4 regions of the Klebsiella sp. B345 genome follow, and region 2 is predicted to be linked to each of the others. Evidence: predicted binding sites of a transcription regulator. Region 2 holds the regulator's gene; each other region holds the start of a gene.

Region 1 (5,411 bases), 1.0 Mb from region 2:
GCGAGGAACGTCGAGTTTGCCGGACCCAGGTTAATGACCCCGGTGCGTTCGAATACTGCTTCGCCACTGCTGGCGGCGAACTCATCCCACAATGTCTGAGCGCGCAGGACCAACGGAACATATCTTTCACCTTCGCCGTAGGCGTGACGGATAAGGCGCGTATTACCGTGATGGCTGCCCTCCTGGTGTGGTGGCTGGTGCGCATCGGTCATCAGCACGTTAAGTCCCGCCTGGCGGGCATAATAGCCAGCGGCAGCACCCGTTGAGCCGCTGCCGATAATGATGAGATCGTATTGCATGATAGGTTCCGGTTTTTTGTTTTAATAAGCAGGGTAATTAACCGTCTGCACTTATACAAGTGCGAATACAAGCACGAAAATAAATCAGGCACCCGACGGGTGCCTGTTTAGTGTGTGTATATTGCGTGCGGCATAATCTTTAATGCCTGCGGTACTCATTTGCCTGGTATTCGCCTGATTCAATCTTGGCAATACCTGCTTCCAGAATAGAGATAAATTGACGTGCGACTTCCGTGGTGAGCCATAGCGTCTGGCCAATTTCAGCTTCGTTACTGCTTTCTTGAGTGGGGTTTTGGTAGTGCAGGCGCAACATCATTGCATCGTAGCTATCAACGGTGCTGATGTCCCATCCGACGAGGGGATGGGTCTGGATGACTTCATTATTCTTTTCCATCATAACCCCTTATTCACATGTTAAAAGACAACAATTCTCGAGGTTTAATGCATGTTTTTTGAAGCAAGTTAATTATATCAGGAGTTAAGAATAAACTCGAGAAATTAACGCAAACAGAGCGAATACTCCTCTGTTTGACGCTTTTTTGCACAAATATAGTGTCGCGAAGGGTTATTTTTAAAGGAAATAATCATGAGGGGAATGAAAAGTCTGAATTTTGCGGGATAAAAAAAGCCGGGGCGACCCGGCAAAAAAAAGCACAATGAGGGAGCAAATGTTATTTGTTGCACCTGCCACACTTCAGACAACCCTGGTAAAAACACGAGATTAACTCGCGCTGAGCACGCGGGTGGATCGCGTACGCGTCTTCAGGCTGCCGAAAGGGCGTCAGGATACGTCATGGATAAACCAGTCATCGGCGCTTTCCCAGGTCTCTTGCAGGATTTCGCTAATCCGGTCTTTATCTTCTTTGAGGCCACCAATCACAGACAGATTGTTGCTGGCGGCAAAGCGTACGGTGACCTGGCTTGGGTTAGTCGGGAATTGTTGTTCAATGCGTCGGGAGAGTTCATTGTTTAGCGCTTCTAAGGCGCCGTTGGGTAAGGCTGTAGTTTTGGCGATAGACACTTCAATGCGCATGATTGCCCCCTGTGTAATATACTGTTTATTTATACAGTATGCATTTGGCGTTTACAACAGGGGGACCGTTTTTATTTTTTCATCGTCCAGCGCACGGTTTCGCCGGCAAGGAACGGCACCAGCGTATCGCCCGGAAGCGCGATACTCTCGACGACGGTGCTCTCTTCGCGTACCAGTTCAACGAAGGTCTCATTGACCGGCAGCCCATAGAAGCGCGGGCCATTCAGCGAGCAGAATGCCTCAAAGTGTTGCAGAGCATTCATCTCTTCAAATACCGTTGCGTAGCTGCCAAGCGCCGTCGGAGCATTGAAGCAACCGGCACAGCCACAGCTGGCTTCTTTACGATGACGGGCATGCGGCGCCGAATCCGTGCCGAGGAATGCGCGGGTAAAGCCGCTGGCGACCAGTTCACGCAGCGCCTGCTGGTGGATATTGCGTTTCAGAATGGGCAGGCAGTAAAGATGCGGACGCACGCCGCCAACCAGCATGTGATTACGGTTAAACATCAGGTGCTGCGGAGTAATGGTGGCGGCCAACAGGTCATTGCCATCCCGAACGTACTCGGCGGCGTCCTTGGTGGTGATGTGTTCAAACACCACTTTAAGACCCGGTAAGCGCTGGCGCAGAGGTTCCATCACTGTTTCGATAAAGCGCGCTTCACGATCGAAGATATCGATCTCTGCGTGTGTCACTTCGCCGTGAACCAGCAGCGGCATGCCCATTTTTTCCATGCGCTCAAGCACCGGCATAATCGCATCGATGCTGGTGACGCCGTGGCTGGAGTTGGTGGTGGCATTGGCCGGGTAAAGCTTGGCTGCGGTGAACACGCCTGCGTGGAAGCCGCGCTCCAGCTCTGCCGGGTCGAGCGTATCGGTGAGGTAGCAGGTCATCAGCGGCGTGAAATCATGCCCGGCCGGTACGGCATCGAGGATGCGCTGGCGATAGCTGATGGCGGCCTCGACGGTGGTGACAGGCGGCACCAGATTCGGCATCACGATCGCCCGGCCATAAAACTCACTGGTGTAAGGCACGACGGTCTTCAGCATATCGTCATCACGCAGATGGATATGCCAGTCGTCAGGGCGGCGGATTTTCAATACCTGGGATTGTGCTGTCATGGAGAGCTCCGGCTAATAGGGTCAGTCATCAGGGCTGTTTTTGCCGGGCACTAAGGATAAGCGTAAACGTTTCCCTTTGCATCAATTTCTGTAAAAAAACGGGCGCCAATGCGCCCGGGATATTAATTGGTGAACGGGATGATAATTTCCCCAGGCTTCACTTCTATGCCTTTGGCGTATTTTTTCGCCAGGGCTTCGCCGGTGCTGGCATCTTCACGCAGCACGTAGGCCGGTTGCTGGTTAAAATAGCTGCGCAGAGATTGATTCAGATAAGGGATCAGCGTCTGCACGACGGACTGCAGCTTGTCGGGCGTTACTTTGGCGTCAACCACTTCCATTTCCTGCAGGAAGATAGCCCCTTTCTCTTTATTAAAGACCGGCAGCGCTTTCAATTTAAGGTCAATGGTGGCCTTCTGGTTGCCAAACAATGAGTTCAGATCCAGATTGGCGATACCGCTCAGGGTGATTTTATTGGGTTCTTCACGGCCGATGGCGCTGGTCAGATTGTGTAGTTCAATGTGTGCATCCGCCACGCCGGGCAGGCCTATATCCTTGGCGAAGTGGTTACGTTTCTGCAGCGCCTGGTTAATTTCCTGCTCGCTCACCGAGTACTGCGTAAGCTGATTACAGCCGCTCAGAAGGCCGCTAACCATGAGCGCGGCCACGATAAACATCTTTTTCATTGGGTTCCTTAACGGTCGTGCCATGCACTTATCCTGACATAAAGCAGCATGGCCTGCCAGTACCGAAGGGAATAGCGGAAAAGGCTGAAAATGCGCTTCAGCCTGAATGTCGGTCAGGTTCGGGGCTCGAGCATACCGGATGTGGAACGTTTCTGGCTGAACTGCCACCACAAGGCAATAAAGGTAATAAAGCCGATAATCCCCAGCATCAGCCACGGTAGTTCCGGTTGATTCAGCGCTTTCCCGGAGTCGAACAGCCAGCCGCCGCCGGCGTAACCAAAGGCACCGCCGAAGGCCAGTCCCAGCCGACTAAACCCCATATAGCTACCGCGTGCGCGGGCGTCAGCCAGCGATGCGCCGAGGGTCTCGCGAGCCGGTTCAGCGATGATAGAGCCAATATAGAACAGGCAAATCAGGGTAAACAGCTGCTGTAAATTGCTGGTCAGGCCAATCGGCAACATGGCGGCGGTCATCACCAGCAATCCGGCCATCAGCCGGTGCTCCAGACGAAAACGCTGTTCACTCCAGCGGGCGATGGGATAGAGCAGGGTCAGCGATATTGCCGCTTCAATGGCATACATCCACTTCACTGCAGTGGGCGAGCCGGCGATATCATTGACCATAATCGGCAGCATCAGCATCACCTGGACGGCCAGCATGTAATACCCGGTGAGGGTCAGAACGTAGGTCACAAAGCGCTTATCGCGCAGTACCCGGCCGAGCCCTTCACGTACCGGCGTTTTCACCGTCGACAGTTTCCATGCCGGGAGATACCAGGCGTTGAACGCGGCGCAGGCAATAAACATTGCAGCGCCCACGCTACACACCAGGCGGAAGTCGTACTGTAACAGCCAACTGCCGAGCAGGGCGCCGATCACCGCCCCGGCGCTGTCCTGCATCATCAGGATGGAGAAGAACCGACCACGCTGATGCGGGCGTACCAGTTTGACCACCAGCGCCGCACGGGGCGGGTCGAACAGGGTGCCGCCTAACCCGGAGAGAATACAGGAGAGCCACAGCACCCACGGTTCATGGGCGACGGCCATCGCTGCGAAACCGGCCGCGCGCATCAGCATGCCGGTGACGATCATCGGTTTGGCGCCAAAGCGATCGGCGACCGCGCCGCCAAAAATGCCCAACCCTTGTTGGACTAACTGGCGCAAACCGAGGGCAATGCCGACCATCAATGCGGCCCAGCCCATCTGATCGACAAAACGAATGGAAATGAGTGGAAAGACGACAAAAAAGCCGAGCACTACCAGCATATTATCGACTAACAGGAAATATTTACCCAGGTTCCTTGCCTGCGATACGCGGGACATTTCCCCTCCTGGGAAAATAAAGAGTTGCCCGGATAGTGTGCGGGGAAGCGGCAGACTTTCCCAGCATCCCCGTGACAATATTTTTTTATCAAAATGCAAGATCGATAGAGTCTATTCATCGAAAAGGGGAGATGGTGCAGAAAATGGTATGTTGCTGTTTTCACACAATCGTTCAGGACAGGTATAGTGAAGGGAGCAGGGTAATCAGTCAGGGGAACAGGAGAAGGGAATGTTTGGCTATCGCAGTAACGTGCCGAAGGTGCGTTTGACGACGGACAGGCTGGTAGTGCGGCTGGTATACGATCGTGACGCCTGGCGTCTGGCCGATTATTACGCGGAGAATAAAGGGTTCTTAAAACCCTGGGAGCCAGTGCGCGATGACAGCCACTGCTACCCCTCTGGCTGGCAGGCGCGCTTGTCGATGATCTCTGAGTTTCACAAGCAAGGGACAGCGTTCTATTTTGCGCTGCTCGATCCGGAAGAGAAAGAGATTATTGGCGTGGCGAATTTTTCCAATGTGGTTCGCGGGTCATTTCATGCCTGCTACCTCGGCTACTCTATTGGTGAGAAATGGCAGGGACAGGGGCTGATGTTTGAAGCATTGACCTCAGCGATTCGTTATATGCAGCGTACGCAGCATATCCATCGCATTATGGCCAACTATATGCCGCATAATCAGCGCAGCGGCGGTTTACTGGCGCGTCTCGGTTTTGAAAAAGAGGGTTATGCCAAAAATTATCTGCTCATTGATGGGCAGTGGCGTGACCATGTACTGACGGCGTTAACGACACCGGACTGGACTCCGGGTCGCTAAGGAGAAAGCATGAAATATCAGTTAACCGCACATGAAGCGCGCGTGATTGGGTGTTTGCTGGAAAAGCAGGTGACCACGCCAGAGCAGTACCCGCTGTCGGTAAACGCGGTGGTAACCGCCTGTAATCAGAAAACCAACCGTG
Region 2 (5,411 bases):
GCATTAACCCGCCAGGCTGCCGGTAGCAGCAAAAAATGCGTCCTGCGTAAGGGGTATAAAAAGCAATGCGCCAAATCGGTGATGCCGAGCGCAGAGCCGGCACCGGTCATGGCCAGCCTGCAGACTAAATGTGTGGTGCGTAAAGGCTACAAAAAACGCTGTAAACCGGTGACTGAAGCGCAGCCGCTGACGCTGGCGGACGCCCATAAGGCCCGGGTGCAGAAAGCGCAAAGTACCGCCATGTCGAAGCTGATGGATCAGATTGGCAAACCGTATCGCTGGGGTGGAACGTCACCGCGTACCGGTTTCGATTGCAGCGGTCTGGTTTACTACGCCTATAAAGATCTGGTGAAAATTCGCATTCCACGTACCGCCAATGAAATGTACCACCTGCGCGACGCCCGTCCGGTTGACCGCGGTGAACTGCAAAGCGGCGATCTGGTTTTCTTCCGCACCCGTGGGCGCGGCACCGCCGACCACGTTGGCGTCTATGTCGGCAACGGCAAATTTATCCAGTCACCGCGTACCGGTCGCGATATTCAGATAACCTCATTAAGCGAGGATTACTGGATCCGTCACTACGTGGGCGCTCGCCGGGTCATGACCCCGAAAACCATTCGCTAACCCCCTGCCGCATCAGCGGCAGGCTGCCGGTTACGCGCAATGTGCAGCACATTTCCCCCTCTCCAGCCTCGTTTATCTGCCCTCTTTTTCCTCGTGACGGGTCACGGTTTCTTCGATCGCGTTTGTTAAATATACCCTTTATTAATGCAAGGCTTTTAACTCTCTCCGGCAAGTGTTAGCATCCTGATCACAATAAAAACCTGTGGTATTCGCTACGGCAATCCACAGTACATGCTGTATCCGGATGGTCATACATCCTTTAAATGTGAGAAGAAATCAAGAAGTTATAAGGAGAGTAACAATGTCGTTTGAATTACCTGCATTACCGTATGCAAAAGACGCCCTGGCGCCGCACATTTCCGCTGAAACCCTGGAATACCACTACGGCAAACATCACCAGGCCTATGTCACTAACCTTAATAATCTGATTAAAGGCACCGGGTTTGAGGGCAAATCGTTAGAAGAGATCGTCCGCACTTCCGAAGGTGGCATCTTCAACAACGCCGCTCAGGTCTGGAACCACACCTTCTACTGGAACTGTCTAGCACCGAATGCTGGCGGTGAGCCGGAAGGCGCACTGGCGGCAGCCATCAACAGCGCTTTCGGCAGCTTTGCTGATTTCAAAGCGAAGTTTACCGATGCCGCCACGAAAAACTTTGGCGCCGGTTGGACCTGGTTGGTTAAGAATGCTGATGGCAGCCTGAATATTGTCTCCACCAGCAACGCAGGCACGCCGCTGACTGGCGACGCTACCCCGCTGTTGACGGTGGATGTCTGGGAACATGCTTACTACATCGACTACCGTAACGCCCGCCCTGAATATCTGGCGCACTTCTGGGCGCTGGTAAACTGGAAGTTTGTTGCTGAAAATCTGGCGGCATAAAACGATATCGCAGAAGGGGTAAACCCTTCTGCGAATAGCATCACTACCCGACGAGCACCTCTTCCGGCTGCGAACGGTTACCCACCACCACCAACAGCAGAGCCAGACCGGCGATGATCGCCCCCATAACCGGAACAAACGCGTAACCCAGGCCACCTGAAATCACCGCCCCACCGGCTGCCGCCCCCAGCGCATTACCCAGATTAAATGCCCCAATGTTGACCGACGAAGAGAGACCCGGTGCCTCATGCGCCACACGCATCACCCGCATCTGTAACGGCGGTACCACCGCAAAGGTTGCAGCTCCCCACACCACCATACTGATAGCGGCTCCCAGCTGCGTCTGCGCCAGTAACGGAATCGCCAGCATAATCACCATCAATAGCAGCAGAAAGCCCTTCAGCGTCCCCGATACGGAACGGTCGGCAAATTTGCCGCCCAGATAGTTGCCAAGCGAGAAGCCCACGCCAATCAACACCAGCATCGCGGTGACAAAAAGCGGCGAAGCATGGGTAATGGTATGCAGCACCGGAGAAATGTAGGTATAGAGCGTGAACATAGCCCCCGCCCCAAGCACCGTGGTCAACAAGGCGGAAAGCACCTGCGGGCGCACCAGCACCGACAGCTCCTGTTTAACATTCGGACGTTCGCCGACACTGCCTTTAGGCAGAGAGAACCACAGGCTGACCATCGCCACCACTCCCAGCCCTGCAGTGGCGAGGAACGACATCCGCCAGCCGATCGTCTCACCAAGCCAGGTCGCCGCCGGCACGCCGCCGATATTGGCGATCGTCAGCCCCATAAACATGGTGGCAACCGCGCTGGCCTGCTTGTCTTTCGGAACGACGCTGGCGGCCACCACCGAACCGAGGCCGAAGAAAGCACCATGGTTAAGGCTGGTAATAATGCGTGAAATCAGCAGCGTGGTGTAATCCGGCGCCATGGAAGAGAGGACGTTACCGAGGGTAAAGATAGCCATCAGGAAAATGAGCGCGTTTCTTCGCGCGCGATGAGACAGCAGCAGCGTCATCAGCGGCGCACCTACCATCACACCGATCGCATAGGCGCTGATCAGCATTCCCGCAGCCGGAATAGACACGTCGACGCCTTTGGCAATGACCGGCAATAATCCCATCGGGGAAAACTCCGTCGTACCAATACCAAATGCGCCTATCGCCAGCGCGAGCAGGGGAAAGTTGATTTTCATTGCATGACTCCAGCAGACCGTCATCGGCGACGGTATCTCATCAGAAGTCAAAAGCATGACATCAATCACAGAAAAACAAAAGTAAACGAAATGGCAAAAGATTTTTGCGAAAATGATAATAATGGCGGGAACGGGGGGAAAGTGACCTCTCCCCCGGGAAAATTAGTGCAGAACTGCGGTCAGCCCGGCGGCAACGATTAGACCTAGAACAATAATCGTTGTTGTCAGCGAAAATTTTAAATCTGTATCCATCAATTTTTCCCCCTGTTTTCCCCACACGAAAAGTGAGCTTGCTCATTTTTGCACAATATCGCATAAAAATCTTCCAGGATTTAGGGTGATACACATTTTTGCTCTTCCCCTTTGCCGCAAGATCGGACAAAATCCCACGCTAATTTGAAAGCGTATCGGCCATTGACCCCTTCCTGTCGTTCTGTGTCGTTTTCCCGACGTGATGCAATGTTGAACATTGTATTCAGGGTGTGTTTAGGCAAACGTTTACGTACCGATTATCAGACGTTCAGGTCAAGGTCTGGAGTGAGAAGTAATGGCAACTATTAAAGATGTAGCGAAGCGCGCAAACGTTTCCACTACAACAGTATCACATGTTATTAACAAAACCCGTTTCGTCGCGGAAGAGACCCGCAATGCGGTCTGGGCAGCAATCAAAGAACTGCACTACTCACCCAGTGCCGTCGCGCGAAGCCTGAAGGTTAATCACACCAAATCGATTGGTCTGCTGGCGACCAGCAGCGAAGCGGCCTATTTTGCTGAAATTATCGAAGCTGTTGAAAAAAGCTGCTTCCAGAAAGGCTATACCCTGATTCTGGGTAATGCGTGGAACGATCTCGAAAAACAGCAGGCCTACCTGTCTATGATGGCGCAAAAGCGCGTCGACGGCCTGCTGGTCATGTGCTCCGAGTATCCGGAATCGGTGCTGAGCATGCTCGAAGAGTACCGCCATATTCCGATGGTGGTAATGGACTGGGGTGAGTCCAAGGCCGACTTTACTGATTCAGTCATCGATAACGCCTTTGAAGGCGGCTATATGGCCGGTCGTTATCTGGTGGAACGTGGCCATCGCGAAATTGGCGTGATCCCTGGCCCGCTCGAACGAAACACCGGTGCCGGACGACTGGCGGGCTTTATGAAAGCCATGGAAGAGGCCCAGATTTCTGTACCGGAAAACTGGATTGAACAGGGTGACTTCGAACCAGAGTCCGGCTATCGCGCGATGCAGCATATCCTGAACCAACCGCACCGTCCGACGGCAGTCTTCTGCGGCGGCGACATCATGGCGATGGGCGCTATTTGCGCGGCAGATGAAATGGGGCTGCGAGTGCCGCAGGATATTTCGCTGATCGGCTATGATAACGTGCGCAACGCCCGCTACTTCAGCCCGGCGCTGACCACGATTCATCAGCCGAAAGACTCCCTCGGCGAAGCCGCGTTTAATATGCTGATGGATCGCATCGTCAACAAGCGTGAAGAGTCCCAGTCTATCGAGGTTCACCCGCGTCTGGTGGAGCGTCGTTCCGTCGTTGACGGTCCGTTTGTCGATTACCGCCGCTAGTCCCCTCCCCGGCGCCGGTTATTCCGGCGCCCGCAACCATTCCCGGTTTAACGTTTCACTATCACCGAGATAATCCAGCATCCACAGCAGCGCAGGCGATGCATCGCTCTGTTGCCAGGTCAGGCAGCACGCCGCATCCGGAAACGGATTTTCCAGCTCAAGGGCGGTCCATTCTCCACGGTCGATCCACGGACGGGCAAAGTGCGTCGGTACCATCCCTACGCAAAGCCCGGCAGACAGGCAGGTGGCTGAGGATTCCCAGTCGGGCACCACCACGCGCTTTTGGTTATCCAACAGCCAGGTCGTGCGCTTGGGTAATGACCGGGAGGTATCTTCTCTGACCAAAGAGGGCCAGTTGCGCAACTCATCATCACTCAGCGGGCTGGTCATCTGCGCCAGTGGATGATGGCTGGCTACCACGCAGTGCCAGTTCAGCATGCCCATATCGCGAAAGGCGTAGCGCCCCCCCACCGGAATCGAACGCGTCGCCCCAATCGCCAGCTCCACGCGGCCATCCGCCAGCGCATCCCAGACGCCGTTGAACACTTCCTGAAAGACAATCAGTTCAACATCGGAAAAGTGACGATAAAAATCGACAATCATCTGGCGCATCCGCGCCGGTTTGACGATGTCATCGACGGCAATCGACAGCTGGCCGCGCCAGCCATTGGCTATCTGCTGGCACTGCTGGCGGGTGATCTGCATTTTTTTGATAACAGAGCGCCCTTCCTGTAAAAACCAGACCCCGGCCGGGGTTAATTCGACATCGCGATGGCGACGTTCGAACAGCGGAACTGCCAGCCACTCTTCCAGCTGACGGACGGTGTAGCTGATAGCGGAAGGGACGCGATGGAGTTCCTGCGCTGCTGCACTAAAGCTGCCGTTGCGGGCGACAGCATCAACAACTTCCAGCGAGTATTCAGACCACATATTCTGCCTACAAAATTTTTGAATGCATGTAGCAAATATTAGCGTTTCACAAGCCAGAATGCACTCCCTACACTCTGCGGCATTATACCGGCATCAGCAGAAGAGAATGTTATGCAACAACCTGGGAAAGGATTTTTAGTTTGGCTGGCGGGACTCAGCGTGTTGGGTTTCCTGGCCACCGATATGTACCTACC
Region 3 (5,411 bases), 1.4 Mb from region 2:
CCGGCTGATACGGCGTATAGGCGGTGTACCAGCCCGGGTTTTCCAGCATATTGCGCTGAATAACCGGTGGCAGCTGCACGGCGGTGTAACCCATGCCGATGTAAGACTTGAAGCGCTTGTTACGACCGGCTACCGCCTTCAGTTCCGCCAGCGCGGCAAATTCGGTAGTCGCGTCACCCACCTGCGGTGGTGTCGCCAGCTGAATATCCTGTGGCACAATCTGGCCAATCAGGGCGTTAAGCGAGTCGGCGCCGACGGTTTGCAGCATCTCTTGCTGTTGCTGAGCATCCGGGCCGATGTGACGTTCAATAAAGGCGCCGCGGTTTTCAAGCTGACCTAAAGTCTGAGTCATGAGCGATGGTTCCTGAAACGTGCAGTGAATCGTATGTGTCTTTACTTATCTGAACAGGCAAAAATCATTCACGCCGCCGGCGCCTGGCGCCGCGGCGTGAAAGGGGCAACGCGGTTATTCGTTTTCCAGCAGCGCAGCGTAAGCCGCCGCATCCAGCAACGCCGCAACCTGCGCTTCATCGCTGGCCTTGATTTTAAAGATCCAGCCTTCAGCGTACGGGTCGCTGTTCACCAGCTCCGGAGAGTCGTTCAGCGCTTCGTTAACAGCCACAATCTCACCGCTTACCGGGGCATAAATATCCGATGCCGCTTTTACCGACTCGGCTACCGCGCAGTCGTCACCCGCTTCAACGGTTGCACCGACGTCCGGCAGGTCAACGAAGACCATATCGCCAAGCAGTTCCTGAGCATGTTCGGTGATCCCAACGGTGTAGGTGCCGTCAGCTTCTTTGCGCAGCCATTCGTGTTCTTTACTGTATTTCAGTTCTGCTGGTACGTTGCTCATCAATTGATCTCCAAAAAGGGGGAATCACACTACGGCTTTGCCGTTGCGTACAAAAACAGGTTTAGTGACCTTGACCGGCATTTCGCGGTTGCGAATCTGCACGATGGCCGTTTCGCCGATACCGGCCGGTACGCGCGCCAGCGCGATACTGTAGCCCAGCGTCGGGGAGAAGGTGCCACTGGTAATAATACCTTCTTTCTGATTGCCCTCGGCATCGCTAAAGCGTACCGGCAGTCCACCGCGCAGTACGCCTTTCTCGGTCATCACCAGGCCCACCAGCTGCTCGGTACCTTTTTCACGCTGCAGCTCCAACGCTTCACGGCCGATGAACGCACGGTCTGCCGGTTCCCAGGCAATGGTCCAGCCCATATTGGCGGCCAGTGGAGAGATGCTTTCGTCCATCTCCTGACCATACAGGTTCATCCCGGCTTCCAGGCGTAAGGTATCGCGCGCGCCCAGGCCGCAAGGCTTCACGCCAGCGTCCAGCAGGCCACGCCAGAAATCGGCCGCCTGTTCATTTGGCAGCGCAATTTCGTACCCGGCTTCACCGGTGTAACCGGTGGTTGCAATAAACAGATCGCCAGCCTGCACACCAAAGAAGGGTTTCATCCCGGCCACGGCCTGACGCTGAGCCTCGGTGAACAGGGTCGCGGCCTTCTCTTTCGCCTGCGGCCCCTGTACGGCAATCAGGGAAAGATCGTCGCGGACGGTCATTTCAAGGCCATACGGCTCAGCCTGCTGGGTGATCCAGGCGAGGTCTTTTTCACGGGTGGCGGAGTTAACAACGAGGCGGAAATAATCTTCAGAGAGGAAATAGACAATCAGGTCATCGATGACGCCGGCGGAAGCGGTAAGCATGCCGCTATAGAGCGCTTTGCCGGGGACCGTGAGCTTCGCCACATCGTTAGCCAGCAAATAGCGTAAGAACTCCCGAATACGGCTGCCGTGGAAGTCAACGATGGTCATGTGTGATACATCGAACATTCCGGCATCGCTGCGCACCACATGGTGCTCATCAATCTGGGAACCGTAATGCAGCGGCATCATCCAGCCATGGAAGTCCACCATGCGAGCGCCGCACAGCGTGTGTTGTTCATACAACGGAGTCTGTTGAGCCATTTTTTCCTCATCGAGTAAAACGCAAGCAGCTACGAGTTGAGCGAGATTGTCTGGGCGATTTCACACGATCAAATCGACCGCCGGTGCCGTTATCAGACACCGACGCAAACGTTCTCTTTTGCCTGAACTTACCACTGAACCCGGCGCTAAACCATAAGCTAAATCAGGACATCACATTAGCTTATGACTAAAATTCGCCAGAAAGACTACAGAGTTATTGACTGGAAAAAAGCGATTTATGCCACATAAAATTAACATCAACGACTAATAACGCCGAGCATGATGGTATTTTATGCGAAAAAACGGACCTATTTTCCATGGCTAAAAATGAGAGGCATTAATAAAACTAATGCGAAAAAATGGGTGAGATTAGTTTATTTCAAATGAGAAGGGAAAACCCGGCGCGGGGGCCGGGAAAGAGAAGTGTGACGGACTTAACGTAACCAGTTGGGGAGATCGTTCAGGCCCATCGCCTGACGAATAAGCTGCGGTTTGACACCCGGCAAGGTGTCCGCCAGTTTGAGGCCGATATCGCGCAGCAGTTTCTTCGCCGGGTTGCTGCCGGAGAACATTTCACGAAAGCCCTGCATCCCTGCCAGCATCATCGCGGCGCTGTGCTTGCGGCTGCGCTCATAGCGGCGCAGATACAGATGCTGACCAAAATCTTTGCCCTGCGCGTGCAGTCGCCGGAGTTCATCAATCAGCTCTGCAGCATCCATAAAGCCCAGGTTAACCCCCTGCCCGGCCAGCGGGTGGATGGTGTGGGCGGCGTCGCCAACCAGCGCGAGACGATGGGCGGCAAACTGCCGGGCGTAGCGACCGGTCAGCGGGAATACCTGACGCTCGCTTTCCACGTGGCACAGTCCCAGACGATTATCGAAAGCGATATTCAGTGCCTGATTAAAGGCCGCGTCATCCGCCTGTTGCATTCGTTGCGCTTCCTGCGGCGACAGCGACCAGACAATAGAGCACAGGTGCGGGTCGCTTAACGGCAGAAAGGCCAGAATGCCTTCGCCGTGGAACGCCTGGCGGGCAATCGCCTGATGGGGCTCTTCGGTGCGGATCGTGGCCACCAGCGCATGATGGCGGTAGTCCCAGAAGGTCAGCGGGATATCCGCCTTGTTGCGCAACCAGGAGTTCGCGCCATCGGCACCCACCACCAGTCGGGCTGTCAGCATCGACCCATCCTGCAGGCTCAGGAAGGCCTCGTTTTCGCCCCACGCCACCTGTTGCAACTGCGCCGGCGCCAGCAGCGTCACATCAGCACAGCGCTGGGCTTTCTGCCATAAGGCATGATGGACAATGGCGTTTTCAATAATGTGACCCAGATGGCTAAAGCCCATGCTGCGATCGTCAAAGCAAATACGGCCGAAGCTGTCTTTATCCCACACTTCCATGCCGTGATAACAGCTGGCGCGCTGGGCGAGGATTGCCGGCCAGACATCCAGCTTGCTGAGCAGTTTTTCACTGGCAGCGTTAATGGCCGAAACCCGCAGCGCCGGCGGCGCGTCGGCATTCAGCGGCTGTGGCTCAGATTGTTCCAGCACCGCAACCCGCAGCCCGCTCCCCTGTAAACCACAGGCGACCGCCAACCCCACCATGCCTCCGCCAACAATGGCAACATCAACACTTTGCACGTTCAACTCCTTAACGGGGAACCCAACCGAGGGTACGCTGCGCCAGCGCATCACGCGCCGGGGTAAATAATTCCATGGCCATCAGACCCGCGTTGCGCCCCGCCACCAGCGGCGCCCAACGATTAGCAAACAAATGCACCAGACCATCGGTCACACCGATCGTGGCGGCTTTGTCATCCGCCCGCCGCGCCTGGTAATCGCACAGTAGCGAATACTGACCAGGATCCTGGCCGTTCGTGCTGGCCTGCGCCAGCAGTTCCGCCAGACTCATGACATCCCGCAGGCCCAGGTTAAAACCCTGACCGGCAATTGGGTGCAAGGTCTGCGCCGCGTTGCCGACCAGCGCCAGACGATGCGCAACCGGGTGTGTCGCGGTGGTCAGCGCCAGGGGATACACGCTACGCGTTCCGACATGGGTGATGCGTCCCAACCGCCAGCCGAATGCCTGCTGCAGCCGTTCGCAAAACTCCGCGTCGGACCAGCTCAGCACCGCATCACGCTGTGATTGTGGGTGACACCATACCAGTGAACAGCGGCCCTGCGACATAGGGAGCATCGCCAGAGGGCCATGCTCGGTAAAGCGTTCAAACGCCCGCCCTTCATGGGGCAAGGCGGTACTGACGTTAGCAATCACCGCCAGTTGTTCATAGGGCTGTTGCTGCCAGCTCATGCCGCAGCGTGCACCCAGTGTGGAACGCGAGCCGTCGGCAGCCACCAGCAGTTGACCGGTAATCGTCTGACCGCTGTCCAGCGTGATACTAACGCCATCCTCCCATCGGCTGACGCCTTCAACTTTCGCCGGACAGTGCAGTATGATCCCCGGAGCGTCGCGCAGTTGCGCAAACAGGCGCTGGCCAATATCGTGGAGCTCGACAACCTGACCCAGCGCGGCCAGGTTGTAATCCTGCGCATCAAGCGTGACGAAGCCCGCATGCCCACGATCGCTGACGTGGACTCGCTGAATCGGCGTCGCGCAATTGGCAATCCCCTGCCAGATACCAACGCGTGCCAGTTGCTGACAGGTGCCGGCCGCCAGCGCAATGGCGCGGGCGTCAAAGCCAGGGTGTTGCGACGAATCCGGCTGTGCGGCCTCCACCAGATGAACCGCAAGATTCCCTCTGGTCAGGCGAGAAATCGCCAGCGCCAGCGTCGCGCCGGTCATCCCACCGCCAACGATCAGTACGCTCATGACTGCCGGGCCGCCGCCATCAGCGCCTCGATATCATCGGCGTTTTTCACCACGCCTGCGGTCAGGTTTTCGTTACCGTCAGCGGTAATCACGATATCGTCTTCAATGCGCACCCCAATGCCGCGGTACTGCGGCGGGACATCAGCATCGGCGGCAATGTAGAGACCCGGCTCAACGGTCAGCACCATACCCGGCTCAAGAAGACGCGAACGTTCAACATCGTAGAAACCCACATCATGGACATCCAGCCCCAGCCAATGGCTCAGGCCATGCATGAAGTAAGGTCGATGGGCGTTGTTCGCCATCAGCTCGTCCACTTCGCCTTTCAGGATCCCGAGGCGCACCAGGCCGCTGATCATGATGCGCACCACCTGCTGGTTCACCTGTTGAATCGAGGTGCCGGGACGGAAAAGCGTCAGTGCCGTGTCGAGCGATTCGAGGACGATATCGTAAATCTCGCGCTGTGCCGGGCTGAATTTGCCATTCACCGGGAACGTACGGGTGATGTCCCCGGCATAGCCACGATATTCGCAGCCGGCGTCAATCAGAACCAGATCACCATCGCGCAGCTCGGATTCGTTTTCGGTGTAGTGAAGAATACAGCCGTTTT
Region 4 (5,411 bases), 1.8 Mb from region 2:
GAGCGCATCGAAATCCTTGTGCATTTCGGCAATCATGCGATCGACCAGCGCCACAAAGCTTTCGCCATTCTCATTAGCGCGCTTAATGATTTTGTCGTCGATATCGGTAATGTTGCGCACGTACTTCAACTGATAGCCAAGAAAACGCAAATAACGCGCCACCACGTCAAAAGAGACGAAAGTACGGCCATGACCAATATGACAGAGATCGTAAACGGTAATTCCACACACGTACATGCCTACTTCCCCGGCATGGATAGGTTTAAACTCTTCTTTTTGGCGCGTCAGTGTATTAAAAATTTTTAACATCGAAGATTCCGTGTAGACGTGTGTGGATATAAGTCGCGTATTCTAACCTTAATTCAACCCCGAAGCAGCACACAATGCAAGGTGATCGAACCCTGCGGTTATGCTATAACAGCCCCCTATGTCATGCCCAATTCGGGCTTAAGCACCACAATCACCGGAACAGGATGCAAAAATGGTTACTTTCCACACTAATCATGGCGATATCGTAATCAAGACCTTTGACGACAAAGCGCCGGAAACAGTTAAAAACTTCCTGGACTACTGCCGCGAAGGTTTCTACAACAACACCATTTTCCACCGTGTTATCAACGGTTTCATGATCCAGGGCGGCGGCTTTGAGCCGGGCATGGAGCAGAAAAACACCAAATCCCCAATCCAGAACGAAGCCAACAACGGTCTGAAAAACACCCGTGGTACTCTGGCAATGGCCCGTACTCAGGCGCCGCACTCTGCTACCGCACAGTTCTTTATCAACGTGGCTGATAACGACTTCCTGAACTTCTCTGGTGAAAACCTGCAGGGTTGGGGCTACTGCGTATTTGCCGAAGTGGTTGAAGGTATGGACGTGGTCGACAAAATCAAAGCAGTTGCAACCGGTCGCAGCGGTATGCACCAGGATGTGCCGAAAGAAGATGTTGTGATCAAAAGCGTCACCGTCAGCGAGTAATTCGTGGCGACACTTTTTATTGCGGATTTGCATCTGCAAACAGAAGAACCGGCGATCACCGCCGGTTTTCTACGCTTTTTAGCCGGTGAAGCCCGCAAGGCGGATGCGCTGTATATTCTTGGCGATCTGTTTGAGGCCTGGATCGGCGATGATGACCCCAACCCGCTACATCAGGAGATCGCTGAAGCGATCAATGCCTTAACCCAGTCCGGGGTGCCCTGCTACTTTATTCACGGCAATCGCGATTTTCTCGTCGGCCAGCGCTTCGCCCGCGCCTGCGGCATGACGCTGCTGGATGAAGAAGAGGTGCTTGACCTCTACGGTCGTCAGGTCCTGATTATGCATGGCGACACGCTGTGCACCGACGATACCGGCTACCTGGCGTTTCGTGCCAAAGTACATACGCCGTGGATCCAGCGACTGTTTCTGGCCCTGCCGCTGTTTATTCGTCGTCGCATCGCCGCCAGAATGCGCGCCGACAGCAAAGCAGCCAACAGCAGCAAATCGCTGGAAATAATGGACGTCAACCCGCAGGCCGTAGTCGATGCCCTACAGCGCCATCAGGTACAGTGGTTGATTCACGGGCACACTCATCGCCCGGCAATCCATACCTTAGATGCCAACGGCCAGCCGGCGTTTCGCGTTGTCCTCGGCGCCTGGCATAGCGAAGGCTCGATGGTCAAAGTCACCAAAGACGACGTCGAACTGATCCCGTTCCCGTTTTAATTTCCGCCGCATTTTCACCGTTTATCAGGTGACGCAACCGTTTTCCTTACCGAAAGATCATGTTATTCTCTGTGGCCTCTAAAGCAGTGTGAAGCACACCCACAGGAGTTTTAAGACGCATGTCTTCCCGCAATAATTCGGCGCGTATCGCCATCGTGATGGGGTCCAAAAGCGACTGGGCTACCATGCAGTTTACCGCAGAAATCCTTGATGCCCTGAACGTTCCGTACCATGTTGAAGTGGTCTCCGCACACCGGACGCCCGATAAACTGTTCAGCTTCGCCGAAGGCGCAGAAAGCAACGGCTATCAGGTGATTATTGCCGGTGCGGGCGGCGCGGCGCATCTGCCGGGCATGATTGCGGCGAAAACTCTGGTGCCGGTATTAGGCGTCCCGGTACAAAGCGCGGCGTTAAGCGGCGTCGACAGCCTCTACTCTATTGTTCAGATGCCGCGCGGGATCCCGGTCGGTACGCTTGCCATCGGCAAAGCCGGTGCCGCCAATGCCGCTCTGCTGGCCGCGCAGATTCTGGCACAGCACGACGCGGAGCTGCATCAGCGCCTGAGCGCCTGGCGCCAGGCCCAGACCGATGAAGTCCTCGAGAACCCGGACCCGCGGGGTGCGGCATGAAGCAGGTTTGCATCCTCGGTAACGGTCAGTTAGGGCGCATGCTACGCCAGGCCGGTGAGCCGCTGGGTATCGCCGTCTGGCCGGTCGGCCTCGAAGCCGACCCTGAAGCGGTGCCGTTTCAGCAGAGCGTGATCACCGCTGAAATCGAACGCTGGCCGGAAACGGCGCTGACCCGCGAACTGGCACGCCATCCGGCATTTGTTAACCGCGACGTCTTCCCGATCATCGCTGACCGTCTGACACAAAAACAGCTGTTTGATAAGCTGGGGCTTGCCACCGCGCCGTGGCAGCTGCTGGCGGATAAAAATGAATGGCCGGCGGTCTTCGCGCGTCTTGGCGAACTGGCGATTGTAAAACGTCGCGTCGGCGGTTACGACGGACGTGGGCAATGGCGCCTGCGTGCAGACGACATCGCGCAGCTGCCGGACGAAAACTACGGCGAATGCATCGTTGAGCAAGGCATCAACTTTTCTGGTGAAGTGTCGCTGGTGGGCGCCCGCGCCCATGATGGCAGCACGGTATTCTATCCGCTGACCCGCAACCTGCATCAGGATGGCATTCTGCGCACCAGCGTAGCCTTCCCCCAGGCTAATGCCCGCCAGCAGGACCAGGCGGAAAGCATGCTGACCGCCATTATGAACGAACTGAACTACGTGGGCGTGATGGCGATGGAGTGTTTTGTCACCGCCGAAGGCCTGCTGATTAACGAGCTGGCGCCGCGCGTACACAACAGCGGCCACTGGACGCAGAACGGCGCATCTATCAGCCAGTTCGAGCTGCATCTGCGGGCCATTACCGACCTGCCGCTGCCGCCGCCGGTGGTGAACAGCCCTTCAGTGATGATCAACCTGATCGGAACCGATCTGAACTACGACTGGCTGAAGCTGCCGCTGGTGCATCTGCACTGGTACGACAAAGAGGTGCGTCCGGGCCGCAAAGTCGGGCACCTGAACCTGACCGACAGCGACACCGATCGCCTGAGCGCCACGCTGGAAGCCCTGAAACCGATCCTGCCGCCGGAGTATGCGAGCGGTATCTTCTGGGCGCAGTCTCAGCTCACCTCGCTCTCCTGAGCCGTTCGGGTGGCAAATGCGAGCAACGCATCTGCCGCCCGCATGATAACGGCTATTTGCCGGGGAATTGATCTTCACCCTTCCCCGGCATGCTGTCTGGCGCGTAGAATCCCCTCCTTGCTTTAAAATGCTTTCAGTTTTGACTTCAAAAGGATGACCCATGAAAAATGGGACGGATTACCGCGCCATTCTCACGGCGGATACGCCACTCATTGACGTCCGCGCTCCGGTAGAATTCCAGCAAAGCGCGCTGCCTGCCGCATTTAACCTGCCGCTGATGAACGACGAAGAACGTGCCGCCGTCGGCACCTGCTATAAACGTCAGGGTGCCGATGCCGCGCTGGCGCTGGGCCATCAGTTGGTTCACGGCGAGATTCGGGAAAGCCGCCTCGCCGCCTGGCGTGAAGCCTGCTTACGTTATCCGCAGGGCTATCTGTGCTGCGCCCGTGGCGGCCAGCGCTCGCACATTGTGCAGCAGTGGTTGCGCGAAGCCGGGATTGACTACCCGCTGATCGTCGGCGGCTACAAAGCGCTGCGCCAGGCTGCGATCCAGTCCACTGAAGAGCTGGTCCAGCGCCCGATCGTGTTGATCGGCGGCTGCACCGGTAACGGCAAGACCCAGCTGGTTTGCTCCCGGCCCGACGGCATCGACCTCGAAGGCCTCGCCCATCATCGTGGTTCATCCTTCGGCCGTACCCTGCGCGAGCAGTACGCGCAGGCCACCTTTGAAAATCACCTGGCCGTCGCGATGCTGAAAAAGGCCGAACAGCATCGTCGGTGGGTGCTGGAGGATGAAGGCCATATGATTGGTGCTAACCATCTGCCGGAGTGTATGCGTAACCGGATGGCGCAATCGCCGCTGGCGGTGGTGGAAGACCCGTTTGATATCCGCCTGGAACGCCTGCGGGAAGAGTATTTTGACCGTATGCACCGTGACTTTATGGCGGCATATGGTGAGGAGCAAGGCTGGCAGGAATACACTGAGTATCTGCATCACGGTCTGTTTGCCATTCGTCGTCGCCTGGGGCTACAGCGTTTTGCCCAGCTTACCGCCCTGCTCGACGGGGCGCTGGCGGAACAGTTGCGCAGCGCCAGCACCGACGGCCATTTCGCCTGGCTGGTTCCGCTGCTGAACGAGTATTACGATCCGATGTATCGCTATCAGCTGAGTAAAAAAGCGAGCAACATTATCTTCCGCGGCAGCTGGCACGAGGTCGCCGCATGGCTGGATAATTAGTATGAATCTGCATCCCGGCTGAGCGCTGCGCCAGCCGGGATGCAGGGTGGCTTAGAAGTCGTAACGCAGACGCACCAGGTTCATATCCCCCAGATTGTCGGTGCTGGACGTAAAGACGTGTTCGTAATCAACGCGGAAGCCGTAATCCAGCTGGAAGCTGATCCCCAGACCGTTATCAATGCGCTGATAGTTGCGGCCATTGACGTATTCCAGGCGATCGCCCATAAAGTACGGCTGAATAGTTTTCACCGCGTACTGACCAATCGGGAAGGTATAACCGGCAAAATACTCAATCCCCCAGGCATCCCCGGCGAAATAGTCATAAACATCGGTTTTCTTGGTGGTCATAAAGTTCTGATACCAACCGCCGCCGAAGGAGAAAGTCCAGTTATCTGGTTTCCAGCTCAGCGCAGTACCGAGGATATTCTGGTCATAGGTTTTGTTATCCGCGGTTGACGGGTCACGCATTTCGGCGCGGGTGTAGTTCCACGCGGTACCCCAGGTCAGGTCCTTGGTGATGTGATAATCCACACCCACCGAACCGCCCCCTTTACGTTTATAGCGCAGACCATTTCCCGGCAGATATTCGTTATCTTCAAACAGATAAGAGGCGTAGAGATCGACATCGCCCGCGCTCTTCTTGTACTTCAGCATATTGCGCGAACGGTAGGAACCATCGTAGTCACCGTTGATCCCGTTCCCCGGCGCCTGGGCCACCATATCGTAATCCCAGATATCGGTTTTCGCCCCGACCACATCGTAATAAATAC

Evidence for each region. The regulator PurR, encoded in region 2, represses purine synthesis genes. The targets are predictions, from matches to a motif close to CANGCAAACGTTTGCNTG.
Region 1: a site for PurR is predicted at 2,510-2,527, ahead of pyrC (dihydroorotase). Genes of this name have one in related genera too.
Region 3: a site for PurR is predicted at 2,077-2,094, ahead of gcvT (glycine cleavage system aminomethyltransferase GcvT). Genes of this name have one in related genera too.
Region 4: a site for PurR is predicted at 1,733-1,750, ahead of purE (5-(carboxyamino)imidazole ribonucleotide mutase). Genes of this name have one in related genera too.

What each region holds. Positions count from the first base shown of each region.
Region 1 covers NZ_CP180443.1:5,015,216-5,020,626, forward strand. The annotation lists gene solA (N-methyl-L-tryptophan oxidase) at 1-299, opposite strand, end outside; gene bssS (biofilm formation regulator BssS) at 439-693, opposite strand; gene dinI (DNA damage-inducible protein I) at 1,081-1,332, opposite strand; gene pyrC (dihydroorotase) at 1,404-2,450, opposite strand; gene ACMYSO_RS23505 (lipoprotein) at 2,573-3,133, opposite strand; gene mdtH (multidrug efflux MFS transporter MdtH) at 3,247-4,455, opposite strand; gene rimJ (ribosomal protein S5-alanine N-acetyltransferase) at 4,685-5,269, shown strand; gene ACMYSO_RS23520 (YceH family protein) at 5,279-5,411, shown strand, end outside.
Region 2 covers NZ_CP180443.1:727,641-733,051, forward strand. The annotation lists gene ACMYSO_RS03415 (C40 family peptidase) at 1-624, shown strand, start outside; gene sodB (superoxide dismutase [Fe]) at 926-1,507, shown strand; gene ACMYSO_RS03425 (MFS transporter) at 1,551-2,714, opposite strand; gene ACMYSO_RS03430 (YnhF family membrane protein) at 2,877-2,966, opposite strand; gene purR (HTH-type transcriptional repressor PurR) at 3,262-4,287, shown strand; gene punR (DNA-binding transcriptional activator PunR) at 4,306-5,217, opposite strand; gene punC (purine nucleoside transporter PunC) at 5,329-5,411, shown strand, end outside.
Region 3 covers NZ_CP180443.1:2,122,711-2,128,121, forward strand. The annotation lists gene gcvP (aminomethyl-transferring glycine dehydrogenase) at 1-352, opposite strand, end outside; gene gcvH (glycine cleavage system protein GcvH) at 467-856, opposite strand; gene gcvT (glycine cleavage system aminomethyltransferase GcvT) at 881-1,975, opposite strand; gene ubiI (FAD-dependent 2-octaprenylphenol hydroxylase) at 2,410-3,612, opposite strand; gene ubiH (2-octaprenyl-6-methoxyphenyl hydroxylase) at 3,623-4,801, opposite strand; gene pepP (Xaa-Pro aminopeptidase) at 4,798-5,411, opposite strand, start outside.
Region 4 covers NZ_CP180443.1:4,245,397-4,250,807, reverse strand. The annotation lists gene cysS (cysteine--tRNA ligase) at 1-309, opposite strand, end outside; gene ppiB (peptidylprolyl isomerase B) at 482-976, shown strand; gene lpxH (UDP-2,3-diacylglucosamine diphosphatase) at 980-1,702, shown strand; gene purE (5-(carboxyamino)imidazole ribonucleotide mutase) at 1,822-2,331, shown strand; gene purK (5-(carboxyamino)imidazole ribonucleotide synthase) at 2,328-3,404, shown strand; gene mnmH (tRNA 2-selenouridine(34) synthase MnmH) at 3,565-4,641, shown strand; gene ACMYSO_RS19925 (porin) at 4,693-5,411, opposite strand, start outside.